One region of the Brucella anthropi ATCC 49188 genome, then DNA from elsewhere that is predicted to be linked to it. Evidence: riboswitches for the same ligand, from Rfam matches in the RefSeq annotation. Region 1 holds a riboswitch; the other holds the start of a gene.

Region 1 (7,683 bases):
GCAGTCGAACACTGCGAATAGCGTAGTGTTTTCAACACGATATTTCGCGTGATCGCAATAATAAGTGAATTTATCCGAAGGAGCTTTCCGTGCTTGTAACACGTTACGGCCACAAAGCGAAAGCTGAATAGGACGAACAGTAACAGTACTAGTGATCGTAAAGACAAATCCCGTAACGGGGTCCTCGATACGCATCTTGGTTAAGTGGATGATGGAAACGATGCTTACTTCGCAACAATGGCTTCCGGTCGAGTTGCTCAATATCGGGCTGGCCGCTGCCCTTTTCTTCGCCTGCCTTGTTCACTCACTGTGGAAGGCTGTCTTCGATGAGCTCAACCCGTTATTCTGGCGCCGTACGGCTGCTCTGCTCTGGGCTGGTATCTTTATTGTCGCGCTGAGCGGCGGTATTGAAAGCTTCAACTGGCCACAGGCCATTGGATGGCTTCTCGTTCTTGGCGGTGTTGTTGCGACTGTGACACGTACCGGTATGAGCTATTATCGCCAATATTGCGCTCATACATCGCGCGGTGTTCATTCGGGTCGCACCCGGCTTTCTGGACGGTGATCGCCATGTTTGCAAAGACTGTTGAAATGCCTTTGCGGCTTCACCGCCCACATAGCTTGCGCTCGTTCTTTATCCGCGCTTTTGCTGCTGCACGATCCCGTAAATATTCGTAGAGCGTGCACCCGATCGGCAGTAACCAAGAATGGGGCCCTCAGCTTCATCCAGCGCTGCTGCCATCGCATCCACATCTTCTTGCGTCAATTGTCCGCCTACAACCGGGATGTAGTAAGTTGCAAGCCCGGCTTTTTCGGCGACACGTGCAATTTCGCTGAACTCGGGTTGTTCAGGGCCGCCTTCGCCGTCAGGCCGATTGCAAATGATTGTGCGAAATCCCTCCGCTGCAATATCGCGTACGTCGTCGGGCTCGATCTGGCCCGAGACTGAATAATTGTCGTCTACCTGGCGAATATCCATATTTTCCTCACTTGCCGCTCAAATCGCGACGGCTTGTCCGGTGGCAACTTACATTAAAGTTGTTTTCATGCCACATGAAACTGCTGGGAGAACGGATGCGATGACAGGGGAGCGATTAAGGTGACGATCCACAAGGTTAGCCAGAGCGCTGTACGTATCGCGCATCGTGTGTCGAGCTTTCATGAAAGCACCCGAATGGTCCCGGAAGAAGTGCCTGTGGCGGTCAGCTATAACGGTTCAACCCAAGCCGTAATGATGGCTACGCCGGATAATCTTGAGGACTTCGCGATCGGTTTCACGCTCACCGAGAATATCGTTGACCATATTTCCGAGATAGAAGCGGTTGATGTCGTAGCCTTTGAAAAGGGTATAGACCTACAGATCAGACTGTCCGAACGCCCCGAGCAGAGGCTTGCCGCGCGACGCAGGTTTATGGCTGGTCCCGTTGGGTGTGGTCTCTGTGGTATAGATTCAATCGACCATGCGTTGCGGTCGCTTGAGGCTTTGGAACAAGGTGATAGGAAATTCTCTTCCAACGATATTTCAATGGCTGTCGCGTCTCTTACCAAAGAGCAGCAACTGAATGCTGAGACCCATGCAGTTCATGCGGCGGGGTTCTATGTGCCAGGCGAGGGGCTTATTGCTGTACGTGAGGACGTGGGGCGGCACAACGCATTGGATAAACTCGTCGGAGCTGTCTCGCTTACCGGTACTGCACCGGGAAATGGGATAGTCGCGATTACCAGCCGTGTTTCGGTCGAAATGGTGCAGAAAGCAGTTATGTTCGGCGCGCCGGTTCTGGCCGCAATCTCTGCGCCGACAGCTCTTGCCATCCGAACGGCTCAGGAGGCCAATCTGACACTTGTTGCCTTAGTAAGGGGTGATGAATTCGACGTTTATGCCCACGGAGAGCGTATCGCAGGAGAATGACCGGCCTTTTCGCAAAGGCCGGTCGAAGCATCATTATGCAAGGGCGGTAATACGGCTGCGTTCGCTAACGACCTGCAACACCGCATTGGCTGCTTCCACGCCCTTCACTTTGAAGTGGGCATGGAAAAATTCATGATGTTCCTTGCTTTCATGGAAATGATGCGGCGTCAGAACAACGCTGAGCACCGGAACTTCGGCCTCTAGGCCGACTTGCATCATGCCGTTGATGACGGCAGTTGCCACGAAATCATGTCGATAGATGCCGCCATCCACGACGAACGCAGCGCCGACAATGGCAGCATACTGGCCGGTTTTGGCCAGAGTTTTGGCGTGGAGAGGAATTTCATAAGCGCCTGGAACGTCGAAGACTTCGACTTCTATATTGGTGCCAGCCTTTGCGGACAGTTCCGCGATAAAGCTCTTGCGAGCTTCGTCGACAATATCGGCATGCCAACGCGCCTGAATGAATGCGATCTTGAAGGAAGTCTTGTTCGGATAGCTCTGGTTCATAGGTTCCACACGAAACTAGAATCAGGGCGCACAAAAGAACGCATTGATTGTGCCCAAGGGCGCAATCCTAACGCTCATTCGCTCTCTTCCATCCGGACTTTAACCGTCGGCTCCGGCATCTCACCGGATCTGCTGACCCTGAACAAAGCCGAATCGGCATCTTTTCAGGCGCTCGCGGGCTCGAAACTTTCGCTTCATACCGCCGGTGGGGAGTTTCACCCCGCCCCGAGAACAAGCCCGCACACCATTGTGCGAGCGGCGTGAAATTAGGGTTTCGTCGCGGGCTTGTCCAGTAAAATAAGGGAAATTTTATACTCCCGACATTTCAGGTCGATGAGGGGGGGGTAGAGTGCTGGTTTGATGGGAGGCACCATGTAAAACGCTGCCCTTGAGGTGGTAATGCTTTAATTTCTAAGCGTTTTTCAGGGTGCTGGCTCTACCTGAAGTTTTAATCGATTGAATTTTACGCGTTTTATCTATCGGAAGATATTGACACCCTGGCAGGGTTTGGGCCTATCCTATGTTCACATCTTGTCTTGCAGATATTTAGCATCCTTAAAAGACAACGTTGTCAATTGGGCTTAAGCGGCGTATGAGTGGGATGGAGGATTTCAGGAAAAGCGTCGTGAGGGATGGCCGGGCACAGGTGAAAGCGGAAGCTTTCGCATCGTATTGCGGCAGTGAGTAGGAGAAACTGGTTGTGTGGTGCAGCTGGTTTCGGGTCTGTGCCGAAGAGGCGCGGATGGGAATGACGAGATGGATTACTGCGCTGAAGCAAAGGCTTAGCCAGATATCCGATAGTTTTAGTTTCGTTTGTTTCTACGGGAGGTAGACATGCATAAACTTTTGAAGCTCGCCGCGATGGGTACAGCCGCCTGTGCTTTGCTCGCCGGAATGGCCCCTGTTGCCAGTGCGCAGGATAAGCAGAATGTTGAAGTTCTGCATTGGTGGACTGCTGGCGGTGAAGCCGCCGCGCTCGACGTTCTCAAGAAGGATCTCGAAAAGAAGGGCATTAGCTGGACCGATATGCCGGTTGCCGGTGGCGGTGGTACGGAAGCCATGACAGTACTGCGCGCGCGCGTCACAGCTGGAAATGCTCCGACGGCAGTGCAGATGCTCGGCTTCGACATCCGCGATTGGGCAGAGCAGGGTGCTCTTGGTAATCTTGATGAGATCGCAAACAAGGAAGGTTGGGAAAAGGTCATTCCGGCTCCTCTGCAGGAGTTTGCCAAGTATGACGGCCACTGGATCGCTGCTCCTGTCAATGTTCACTCCACCAACTGGATGTGGATCAACAAGGCAGCGCTCGACAAGGCTGGCGGCAAGGAGCCTACCAACTGGGATGAACTGATCGCTCTCCTTGATAAGTTCAAGGAACAGGGCATCACTCCGATCGCTCATGGCGGCCAGCCATGGCAGGACGCAACGATATTTGATGCTGTAGTGCTTTCTTTCGGTACAGATTTCTACAAGAAGGCCTTCATCGATCTGGATCCCGAAACGCTCGGCAGCGATACGATGAAGCAGGCTTTTGATCGTATGACGAAGCTGCGTTCCTATGTTGACGATAACTTCTCCGGTCGCGACTGGAACCTGGCTTCAGCTATGGTCATTGAAGGCAAAGCCGGCCTTCAGTTCATGGGCGACTGGGCGAAGGGTGAGTTTGTCAAGGCTGGCAAGAAGCCGGGCGAAGACTTCGTCTGCATGCGCTATCCGGGCACCCAGGGCGCTATCACATTCAACTCCGATATGTTTGCCATGTTCAAAGTCTCGGAAGACAAGGTTCCTGCACAGCTTGAAATGGCATCGGCGATTGAAAGTCCGACTTTCCAGTCGGCATTCAACGTAGTGAAGGGCTCCGCTCCGGCTCGTACCGATGTGCCTGATACCGACTTCGATGCTTGCGGCAAGAAGGCTATCGCTGACGAAAAGGAAGCGAGTGAAAAAGGCACGATGCTGGGCTCCATGGCGCATGGTTACGCTAACCCTGCTGCGGTGAAGAATGCGATCTATGACGTCGTAACACGCCAGTTCAACGGTCAACTTTCCTCGGAAGATGCCGTCAAAGAACTCGTGTCGGCTGTTGAAGGTGCAAAATAACAGCAAAGAGGCGTCCGGTCCTTTCCGGACGCCTTCTATCTCAGGTGTTTTGGATATTGGTAGAGCATCTGAAAGTACTGGCATCAGTGGCCAGAAATCAAAACAACAATTGCATGATGAAGGCCTGCATGTTTCCATCGGAAATTGCAGCAGACTGAATTTATTGGGTGCATTCGGTCGCGCATAATGCAGAAGCGCTGGAATGCCGATCAAACAGATGTCCGGAACGTGCGCCTGATGTTTGGCATATGTCCGGGTGGCGTAAACAAGGTGACGCAGATATGCAGCGTAACAACCGATTACAAGAACTGGTGCCAAAGCTGGTTCTGGGGCCGAGCTTTCTGATAGTGCTCGTGTTTGTCTATGGTTTTATCATCTATACAGGTGTTCTTTCGCTAACCAATAGCCGAATGCTGCCGTCATATGGCTTCGTCGGACTTACGAATTACACCAAGTTGTGGGCCTTGCCTCATTGGTGGCGTGCGATCACCAATCTGGCGATCTTTGCATCGCTCTACATCATTATCTGTTCGGTTATCGGGCTGTTCCTTGCGATCCTTCTTGACCAGAAGATCCGGGGTGAAGGCGTTCTACGTCCGATCTATCTTTATCCAATGGCGTTATCTTTCATCGTCACTGGAACGGCATGGAAGTGGTTTCTTGATCCAGGTATCGGTCTGGAAAACACAATGCATTTGTGGGGTTGGGAGAGTTTCTCCTTCAACTGGATCAAGAGCAATACAATGGCAATCTACTGTCTGGTGATTGCTGCTGTGTGGCAATCCTCCGGATTTGTGATGGCAATGTTCCTCGCAGGATTGCGCGGCGTGGATAATGAAATCATCAAAGCAGCGCAGATTGACGGAGCATCATCCGGTACGATCTATCGACGCATCATTATCCCGCTGATGCGTCCGGTTTTCCTGTCGGCTTTCGTGGTTCTCGCTCATCTGGCAATCAAGGCATACGATCTTGTTATTGCGCTGACCGGTGGCGGTCCGGGGCAGGCCACCGAATTACCTGCGACTTTCATGTATTCCTATACGTTCACACGGAACCAGATGGGTATCGGTGCATCGTCGGCGATTATCATGCTGGCGATGATCTTCTCGATTATCATTCCTTATCTGTATTCTGAAATTCGCGGAGGGTCTCGGTCATGAGCGCCCAGTCGCAAGACAATGCTATCAACAGCGGAAAGCTGACGCGAGCGCTGATCTACACTGCGCTACTGCTCTTCGCATTCTATTATCTGCTGCCGCTCTATGTGATGCTGGTCAACTCCTTCAAACCCCTTGAAGAAATCCGCCAGGGCGGGATGTTGAACCTCCCGCAGCAATGGACCATCGAACCATGGTTATCTGCCTGGTCGACGGCACAGATCGGAGTTCAGCCTACCGGGCTGAAGCCGTTCTTCATCAACTCGATCCTGATGGTGGTTCCAGCCGTTGCGATCTCGACTATCGTCGGCGCGTTGAACGGTTACGTTCTGACCAAATGGCAATTCCGCGGGTCGAACATCTTTTTTGGCTTGCTACTGCTGTCGTGCTTCATTCCGTTCCAGATCGTGCTCATTCCGATGGCGCGTGTTCTTGGTTTTCTGGGGATTGCGGGCACGATTTGGGGACTGATCCTCGTGCATGTGGTTTACGGTATCGGTTTCACGACGCTCTATTTCCGCAATTATTATGAAGCCTTCCCGACAGAACTGGTGCGGGCGGCGCAGATCGACGGAGCGAGCTTCTTCCAGATATTCTGGCGTATTTTGCTACCGTCTTCAGGACCGATCATCGTTGTGTCGGTGATCTGGCAGTTCACGAACATCTGGAACGACTTTCTGTTCGGTGCCTCCTTCTCGGGTGCGAATTCCACACCGATGACGGTTGCACTCAACAATCTGGTTTCCTCCTCCACCGGCGTTAAGGAATACAATGTCCATTTCGCAGCTGCAATCTTGGCAGCTCTGCCGACGCTGATCGTCTATATCGTTTCCGGTCGCTATTTCGTACGTGGCCTGATGTCCGGTGCCGTAAAGGGATAAGTTGCAATGTCTTTTCTGAAAATATCTGATCTCTACAAATCCTACGGCAATGTTTCGGTTTTGAAGGATATCAATATCGAGATTGATGAAGGCGGTTTCCTCGTTCTCGTGGGCCCGTCTGGCTGCGGCAAGTCAACATTGTTGAATACTATCGCCGGGCTTGAGCCGATCACATCGGGTGACATAGCCATCAATGGCAAGTCGGTGTCCGGCCTGCATCCATCCCAGCGCGATATTGCAATGGTCTTCCAGTCTTATGCGCTTTATCCGAATATGACGGTTGCCGGGAATATCGCATTCGGCATGGAAATTCGTAAGGTTCCGAAGGCTGAGCGCGATAAGGCCATTCAGGAAGTTGCCGATATCCTGCAGATCGGCCATCTGCTGGATCGCAAACCAAGCCAGCTTTCAGGCGGCCAACGTCAGCGTGTGGCCATGGGGCGTGCTCTGGTGCGTAATCCGCAGGTCTTCCTGTTCGATGAACCACTTTCCAACCTCGATGCCAAGCTGCGTGTCGACATGCGCACCGAGATTAAACGGCTGCACAGCCGGATGAAAACTACGATCGTTTATGTGACGCACGATCAGATCGAGGCAATGACGCTGGCAACTAAGATCGCCGTTCTCAAGGATGGAATCTTGCAGCAATTCGGAACGCCAGCCGAAATCTACAATAATCCGTCCAATATGTTCGTTGCTGACTTCATGGGATCGCCAGCAATGAACCTGCTAACTGCTCGAGTCGAAAAGAACGGTTCGGGCTATGCCATCAATCTCGGACGAGGCGAAGGCGAGCCACTGAAGCTGCCATTGAAGGCGGCGCCCCAAGGACTAGGCGCTTATGAAGGCCAGGATATTGTCTTCGGTATTCGCCCTGAAGCACTCACAGATCCGGATGGAGCTGATCGCAATGCAAATGCGATAGTGGAAGGGGATTGCCTGATAGATGTTGTCGAGCCCGCAGGCTCGGATACGTTTGCTGTTACGCGATTGGGCGGCAAGCACGTTGTGGCACGACTGCGCGCAGATGCCCGCATCGCTGCGGGGCAACCGGCCACGTTGGCCTTCAACCTGGACAAGTCGGTCTTCTTTGACCCGAACAGTCAGGGTCGAATTCTCTGAC
Region 2 (7,683 bases), on a different replicon from region 1:
CCGATGTGCCCGCACCGATCTCATAGAGCTTCGCATCGCGCAAAAGGCGGCCCGTCGGATAATCATTGATGTAGCCATTGCCGCCGAGAGACTGGATCGCCTGAAGCGCCATCTGCGTGGCATTTTCCGCCGTGTAGAGAATGCAGCCCGCCGCATCCTTGCGCGACGTCTCGCCCCGGTCACAGGCAGCCGCCACCGCATAGGTATAGGCGCGCGAGGCGTTGAAGGTCACATACATGTCGGCAAGCTTGCCTTGCATCAGTTGGAACTCGCCAATCGGCTGATCGAACTGCTTGCGCTCATGCACATAGGGCACCACGACATCGAGGCAGGCCGCCATGATGCCGAGCGGACCACCCGCCAGCACCACGCGTTCATAGTCAAGACCGGACATCAGCACATTGACGCCCTTGCCGACTTCGCCCAGCAGGTTTTCGGCAGGCACTTCACAATCCTCGAACACCAGTTCGCAGGTGTTGGAACCGCGCATGCCAAGCTTGTCGAGCTTCTGCGCGGTCGAGAACCCCTTGAAACCTTTTTCAACGATGAAGGCGCTGATGCCGCGCGGACCTGCCGACGGATCTGTCTTGGCATAGACCACCAGCACATCGGCATCCGGGCCGTTGGTGATCCACATCTTGTTTCCGTTGAGAACGTAACGATCGCCGCGTTTCTCGGCGGCAAGTTTCATCGAAACGACGTCGGAACCCGCACCCGGCTCAGACATGGCGAGCGCGCCGACATGCTCGCCGGAAATAAGTTTTGGCAGATATTTCGCGCGCTGCTCGGGAGAACCGTTTCGCTTGATCTGGTTGACGCAGAGATTGGAATGCGCGCCGTAGCTCAGGCCGATGGAAGCGGAAGCGCGGCTGATTTCTTCCATCGCAATGCAATGGGCGAGATAGCCCATGCCAGCGCCGCCATATTCTTCTGGCGCCGTAATGCCGAGTACGCCAAGCTCACCCAGTTCACGCCAGAGATGCATGGGAAATGCATTGTTGCGGTCGGTTTCAGCGGCCAGCGGCGCAATGCGGCTTTCCGCAAAACGGCGCACCGTATCGCGAAGGGCTTCGATCTCCTCGCCAAGACCGAAATTCATGCCCGATGCAAACATACTCGTCCTCCACAAGTTCTGCCCGGTGTCCATCTTTTGCAAGACGGCTATGTTCCGGCCAGAGTGTCCCGTGGCGACCAATTAGGCAATGGCTTTGCGTGGCGTTCTGTGGCTATTTATTACCGGATAACGAAATTTTGTTGCGCCCGTTATCCGGCAACTCCAAGCAATTGGAGGGTAATCAAATCAATCCTCATGAAGCTCGGCAATATCGCGATAAAGCTCCAGCGCTTCCGGGTTTGCCAGCGCCTCGCGATTCTTCACATCGCGCCCATGCACGATATCGCGCACGGCGAGCTCCACGATTTTTCCCGACTTGGTGCGCGGAATATCCCGGACCGCCACAATCTTTGCCGGAACGTGGCGCGGCGTGGCACCAGTACGAATCTTGGTCTTGATGCGTGCCTTGAGGTCGTCGTCCAGCGCCACACCTTCGGCGAGGCGCACGAACAGCACCACCCGCACGTCATTATCCCAATCCTGCCCGATACAGAGCGCCTCGGCGATCTCCGGCATCTGTTCGACCTGATTGTAAATCTCCGCCGTACCGATACGCACGCCGCCGGGGTTGAGTGTCGCATCGGAGCGGCCATGGATGACGATGCCGTCATGCTCGGTCCATTCGGCAAAATCGCCATGGCACCAGATATTGTCGAAACGCTCGAAATAGGCGGCCTGATATTTCGCGCCTTCAGGATCGTTCCAGAATTGCAGCGGCATGCAAGGGAATGCCTTGGTACAGACCAGCTCACCTTTTTCGCGGCGCACCGGCTTGCCATCGTCGTTCCAGACATCGACTGCCATGCCAAGGCCAGCACCCTGAATTTCGCCCAGCCAGACCGGTTCGGTCGGAACGCCCAGTACGAAGCAGGACACGATATCCGTACCGCCGGAAATGGACGCGAGATGCACGTCCGGCTTGATCGCTTCATAGACGAAGGCAAAGCCTTCCGGCGATAGCGGCGAGCCGGTCGAGGAGACGGTGCGCAGCGCTGAAAGATCATGTGTCTCGCCGGGCTTCAAACCGGCTTTCAGCACCGCGTCGATGAATTTCGCCGAAGTGCCGAAATAAGTCATACCCTCGGCGGCGGCATAATCGAACAGCACATTGCCATCGGGATAGAAGGGCGAACCGTCATAGAGCAGAAGCGTGGCGCCCGATGCTATGCCTGAAGCCAGCCAGTTCCACATCATCCATCCGCAAGTGGTGAAATAGAAGAAACGGTCGCCATCACGGATATCCGCATGCAGGCGGTGTTCCTTCAGGTGCTGCAACAGCACGCCGCCTGCGCGATGTACAATGCATTTCGGAATGCCCGTCGTGCCGGACGAAAACAGGATACAAAGTGGATGATCGAAAGGGAGCCGCGTGAACTCGACGTCTTTGGCCTTGAACGGTTCCAGAGCCACATCAAGCGCAATTCCCTTTTCAGCGCGGTCAGCAACGGCTTCCGCTTCGCCGAGATAGGTGACAATGACCGCACGTTTCAGCCCCGGCAGCTTTGCCGTCACCTCAGCAACCTTGTCGGCAACTTCGATGCGCTTGCCATTGTACCAGTAGCCATCGCAGGCGAAGAAAAGCTTTGGTTCGATCTGGCCGAAGCGGTCGAGCACGCCCTGTATGCCAAAATCCGGCGAGCAGGACGACCAGACGGCACCGATGGACGAAGCGGCCAGCATCAAGGCCACCGCCTCCGGCATATTGGGCATCATGCCCGCCACGCGGTCGCCCGGCTGAACCCCTTCCGCCAGCATGAATTGCTGGAGTTTCGAGACCAGCGCGTGAAGATCGTCCCATGTCAGGCGGCGCTCGATCTTGTCCTCACCGCGAAAGACGATGGCTTCCTCGCCACCCTCATGGCGCAACAGGTTTTCGGCAAAGTTGAGCCGTGCCTCGGGGAAGAATTTTGCGTCACGCATATGGCCTTTATCGACAAGGGCCGTTTTGCCACGCTCGCCGATAACCTCGCAGAAATCCCACACAAGCTGCCAGAAGCCGCCGCGATCCTCGACCGACCAGCGATGCAGCGCGGCATAATCCGGCAGGCTCAAGCCCGTGCGCTGTTCTGCGCGAATACGGAATTGCTCCAGATTGCTGGCGGCGATGCGCCCCGCATCCGGTTGCCATAGCGGATGGTCATGCGAAAACTGCGTGGGGACTGCGTTGGTGCTCATCATTCCTCCCAGAACCATGTGGAATTAGACCCTCTCTCGATCAACTCCGACACGAGTTTCTAAAAGAGAGTTTCCGATACGTCCATGCTTTTCCCGTGACTTGGCTATCAAAGGCTCATCCCTTGTGTTGCCCTGCACTCAATTGTGATTGCCGGACAGGCAGGCAGAATCTAACCTGCACCTTGCTTTATGGGAAAGCGTAACATAACTACAGCCCGCGTCGGAGTTCATCCTGATGTCCTTCGGTGCAAACGAAATATCCAGTTCTCAGGGCGGGGCGAAACTCCCCACCGGCGGTAACGGACCAAGTGTCCGAAGCCCGCGAGCGCCTGACACGGCAGACGTGTCAGGGTCAGCAGATTCGGTGCAATTCCGAAGCCGACGGTCATAGTCCGGATGAGAGAGAACGAGGTTGGAATCATGCTCGGCTGGACGGCTTGCCGTCTTCGTCCTGCAGTCTTTCTTCCCGTACCCTGAGGTAACAGGCTTGCCAGAGCAAGTTCCGCCTGAAGCGGAACGCTCTGTCCATTTGTTTTGCCGCATTTATGCGACGTCAAATGTTTCCATTTGGCTGCAAAATGCTCCGAAGGAAGAAACCGTTGAGCCAACTTGCCTCTTCGCCAACTTTGAAACCGACCATACGCGGAGCAGCGCTGATGGTCGCGGCCTGTTCGGCCTATGCCGCCGTCAATGTCGCCACCCAATGGGCGGGAACGCGTACCGGTATTCCCTCCGTCATCATCGCCTTCTGGCAATATGTGATCGCGCTAGTGCTGACCTTGCCCCTGCTCGTTCGCGACGGCACGAGAGCCTTGCGTACCAGCCATTTCGGTCTTCACGTCATGCGCGTCGCGCTGGCTGCCGCTGGCGTACAGGTCTGGATTTATGCGCTGACCCATGTGCCGATCTGGCAGGTGGTCGCGCTGTCCATGACATCGCCATTCTTCGTCATCCTGTGCGCACGGCTCTTTCTGCAGGAAAAGGTCACGCCGGCACGGCTGCTGACCACATTCACCGGATTTATTGGCGCGCTGATCATCATCGCACCCTGGTCGGATTCCTATACGGTCTATTCGCTCCTGCCGATTCTGGCCGCGGCGTTGTGGGCCGGCTATTCGGTGATGACCAAATATCTGACCCGTTTCGAAAAGCCCGCCAGCATTTCGGCCTATATGCTGGTACTGCTCACGCCCATCAACGCGGCACTCTGGCTGGCATCCGGCTTAAGCATGTCCGCAATCACCGCGCCGGACGTCGAAATCTGGTCCATATTGATCGTCATCGGCGCATTCACAGCTCTCGCCCAATATTTCCAGACGGCAGCTTATTCGATAGCGGATGCGGTCTATCTGCAACCGTTCGATGACCTGAGACTGCCGATCAACGTGATCTTCGGCTGGATCGTGTTTGCAGCAGCGCCAAGCATCAACTTCTGGCCGGGAGCGGCCCTGATCATCGGCGCATCGCTCTATCTGATGCGGCAGGACAGCGGTACGTCGCGCACCGCCTGATCGATCCGGTGAGGATGCCTGCCTATCGGGAGACGGGCAGGCCGTCGCGCGTGGAACCAGAAAACCCGCTTGAGCCTTCCGATCTGCTGACCCATGCGTCAATTCTTTTCACCAGCCAGCGGTGAACGGGATTTTCGAACAGGTGGTAAGAGGCAATGGCAGTCAACACGCTTGCAAGAACACCTGCAGCGATGAGCAGGACCGCGCCTGCCGTCGCCTCGCCCCATCGTTCCGGAGCAGCTTTGAAGAAAACCATTCCGACCGCAGGATGGAGAATGAAGATGCCGAAGCTGTAACGGGAAAGCCTTGTGAATCCGCGCCATTGCAGCGGTGTATAAATGCCCCGAGTGGATGCGGCATAAAGCACATAGACACCCGCATAGAGGAAGGCCAGCCGCCAGGGGCCTTCAAGCGTGTGCGGTTCGTCCGGCCCGTTTGCCGGGTGATAGAACAGAAAGACAATCAGGCAAGTGGCAAGCAATGCCTTGATTGCCGATGCCGGCATCGGTGGATGTTCCCGGCGAGCAAGCCACATTCCAAAGACAAACGAAGGCAAGGCTCGCAAGACCCCGGCATCGGACAATTGAATGCGTGTGAGTGACAATACGCCAAGCTGTTGCGCCAGATAATCACCGCCCACGGCTGCAGCCATCACACCGACGAGAACCCAGCTCCCGAAACGACGGCACAACATATCGAACAGCGGAAAAGCGAGATACATGGCAAAAAGGGCACTCAACGACCAGCTGACATAATTGTAGGACAAGGTGCGCCCCAAACCCCAATTATGAATCAGCAGTAACTGGGTCAGCCCGTCTCGCCAGCTCATGCTGGGTTCGACCAGAGGATGCAGAATTCCCGCTGCTGTCAGGACAGAAAGAAGCGCGAAACAGGAGAAGGTCACCACGTGCAGCGGATAAATCCGCGCGAGCCGCTTCCCAACGAAAGCTACATAACGCGGCCAGCTCCAGAGATAATTTTGTCTTCTTGCCAGAAACAATCCAGAAACAATAAAAAAGACATCGGTAAAATAAGCAAATGTTAATATAAAAGAATTCAGAATCTCATCATTTACCGGAACCCGGAAAGAAAAATGGAAAATTGCGATTCCTATACATAATAAAAACCGCAACCCATCAAAATCTTGGAGTCTTTTCATTTGAAAACACTGGAACTACTTCACACAATTTCTGTTTAGCAATTTTTTAGGAATTGTCGAGTGCAACTTGAGCGGGAAATAGCGCCATCATGCTAATTTCAATAAGAGCGTCAGTCCGCTGCAGCAAAATGTTCCATCTGGTCGGTAAAGGCTTTCTGGAATGCCGGCCGTGCCGTCGCGCGCCCGACATAGGCCCGGCAGACCGGATGCTGCGCCAGACCGTCGAAATGGTCAACCAGACGCAACACGTCGGCCATCAGAATATCGGCAACCGAAAACTGATCCGTCAGCCATTCGCGGCCTGACAGCGCCTGCTCCATGTGCGCCAGCCGACCGGCAAGGAAGCTGTCCATGAGCTGACGCCCCGGCGTCTGCTCCTCATCACCGGTGAATTTATAAAGGGCGAGCGGCAAGGCGGCCATTTCGACCGAATTCAACGCCGCGAACAGCCATTGTATGACCTCGTTGCGTGCCCTCGGATCAGGCGGCAACAGCGCATCGCTCTTCTCGGCTATATGAAGCAGGATGGCGCCGCTTTCGAAGACCGACATATCACCGTCGATCAGCCATGGCACTTGCCCGAAAGGCTGATGGGTGAAGTGTTCCGGCCCGCGATTCTTGAATGGAACGCCTTCGACACGATAGGGCAATCCGGCTTCTTCCAGCGCCCAGCGCACGCGAAGATCGCGGACGAAGCCACGCGGCATTTTGGGAACCCAGTCGAATGTCGCCAATATCATCTCAGTCATGGGAAATGACATAGCGCTTGGACAGGCTTTGTCCACCGACAGCCATTGTGCCGACCGATGACGGTGTCCGTTCTGGTTAGTTGAGAAGAAACATTTGGTGGAGCCAAGCGGGATCGAACCGCTGACCTCCTGCATGCCATGCAGGCGCTCTCCCAGCTGAGCTATGGCCCCATCAGACCTCTTTCGAGGCGCATCAGGCAGGACTTGCTGCCCGGTGTGGCGGCTTATTAAATGGCGTTTGTCAGAAGATCAAGAGCTAAATCGCAACTCTTTTCACATCTGCCGAAAATAATTCACAGATCACGCCGAAGCCTCATCCGGGATATGCTCCAAACGCAGCGAGGCGACCCGAAGGTCGCCTCGCAAAAGCATCCGGTCTTGACCTGTGTAACAGATCAGCCTTCCTCGTCTTCACCGCCGACGCCGCCGCCGAGAATGCCCGACATGTCGTCGTCCTCGTCTTCCTCTTCTTCGAGGAAGGTGTCTTCATCGTCGTCGCCGAGATCGACATCGTCGTCGTCCATATCCGGCAGGTCGTCGCCGCTGCCCTTGGTTTCGTCGTCGGCATCCTCGAGAGAGACGAATTCCGGCTTTTCGAGTGCCGTATCCAGTTCTTCCTCTTCGGTTTCCTCTTCGACAACGCGGCTTTCAAGCGTGGAGTCGAAATAGGAACGCGGATAGGAAATGCCGGTGTAAGGCGAAACGATCGGGTCGCGATTGAGATCGTAAAATTTCTTGCCCGTTTCCGGGTCGATACGCTTGGTACCAAGTTCAGCTTTTGCCACGTCTAGCCTCGTTAATTCGCACGGGGACACAAATTCATAAAATCGCGCCGGAATGCCTGCCTTGAAGCATATAGCCCTTCACCATGCTGTTCATGGAGCCATATGGCAAGGGGCAAGTCTTAAGCGCGTTTATATTGTTGTCCGGTGCATAAACGCAATTTGGCGCGTTTGTCAAAGCCAAACGCAAAGG

The links. Region 1 has a riboswitch for FMN ahead of OANT_RS19715 (6,7-dimethyl-8-ribityllumazine synthase). Riboswitches for the same ligand answer to the same signal wherever they lie in the genome.
Region 2: linked by a shared signal. The riboswitch ahead of OANT_RS00190 (DMT family transporter) and the one ahead of OANT_RS19715 (6,7-dimethyl-8-ribityllumazine synthase) in region 1 are both predicted to bind FMN.

What each region holds. Positions count from the first base shown of each region.
Region 1 covers NC_009668.1:1,212,760-1,220,442, reverse strand. Annotated here, with positions in the region: gene OANT_RS19730 (hypothetical protein) at 221-565, shown strand; gene OANT_RS19725 (protein tyrosine phosphatase family protein) at 635-979, opposite strand; gene fdhD (formate dehydrogenase accessory sulfurtransferase FdhD) at 1,100-1,909, shown strand; gene OANT_RS19715 (6,7-dimethyl-8-ribityllumazine synthase) at 1,943-2,419, opposite strand; FMN riboswitch at 2,496-2,656, opposite strand; gene OANT_RS19710 (ABC transporter substrate-binding protein) at 3,254-4,519, shown strand; gene OANT_RS19705 (carbohydrate ABC transporter permease) at 4,801-5,682, shown strand; gene OANT_RS19700 (carbohydrate ABC transporter permease) at 5,679-6,560, shown strand; gene OANT_RS19695 (ABC transporter ATP-binding protein) at 6,567-7,682, shown strand.
Region 2 covers NC_009667.1:33,867-41,549, reverse strand. Annotated here, with positions in the region: gene OANT_RS00200 (isovaleryl-CoA dehydrogenase) at 1-1,099, opposite strand, end outside; gene OANT_RS00195 (acetoacetate--CoA ligase) at 1,301-3,289, opposite strand; FMN riboswitch at 3,549-3,701, shown strand; gene OANT_RS00190 (DMT family transporter) at 3,889-4,800, shown strand; gene OANT_RS00185 (acyltransferase family protein) at 4,823-5,959, opposite strand; gene OANT_RS00180 (glutathione S-transferase family protein) at 6,070-6,708, opposite strand; tRNA gene OANT_RS00175 (tRNA-Ala) at 6,804-6,879, opposite strand; gene OANT_RS00170 (TIGR02300 family protein) at 7,104-7,493, opposite strand.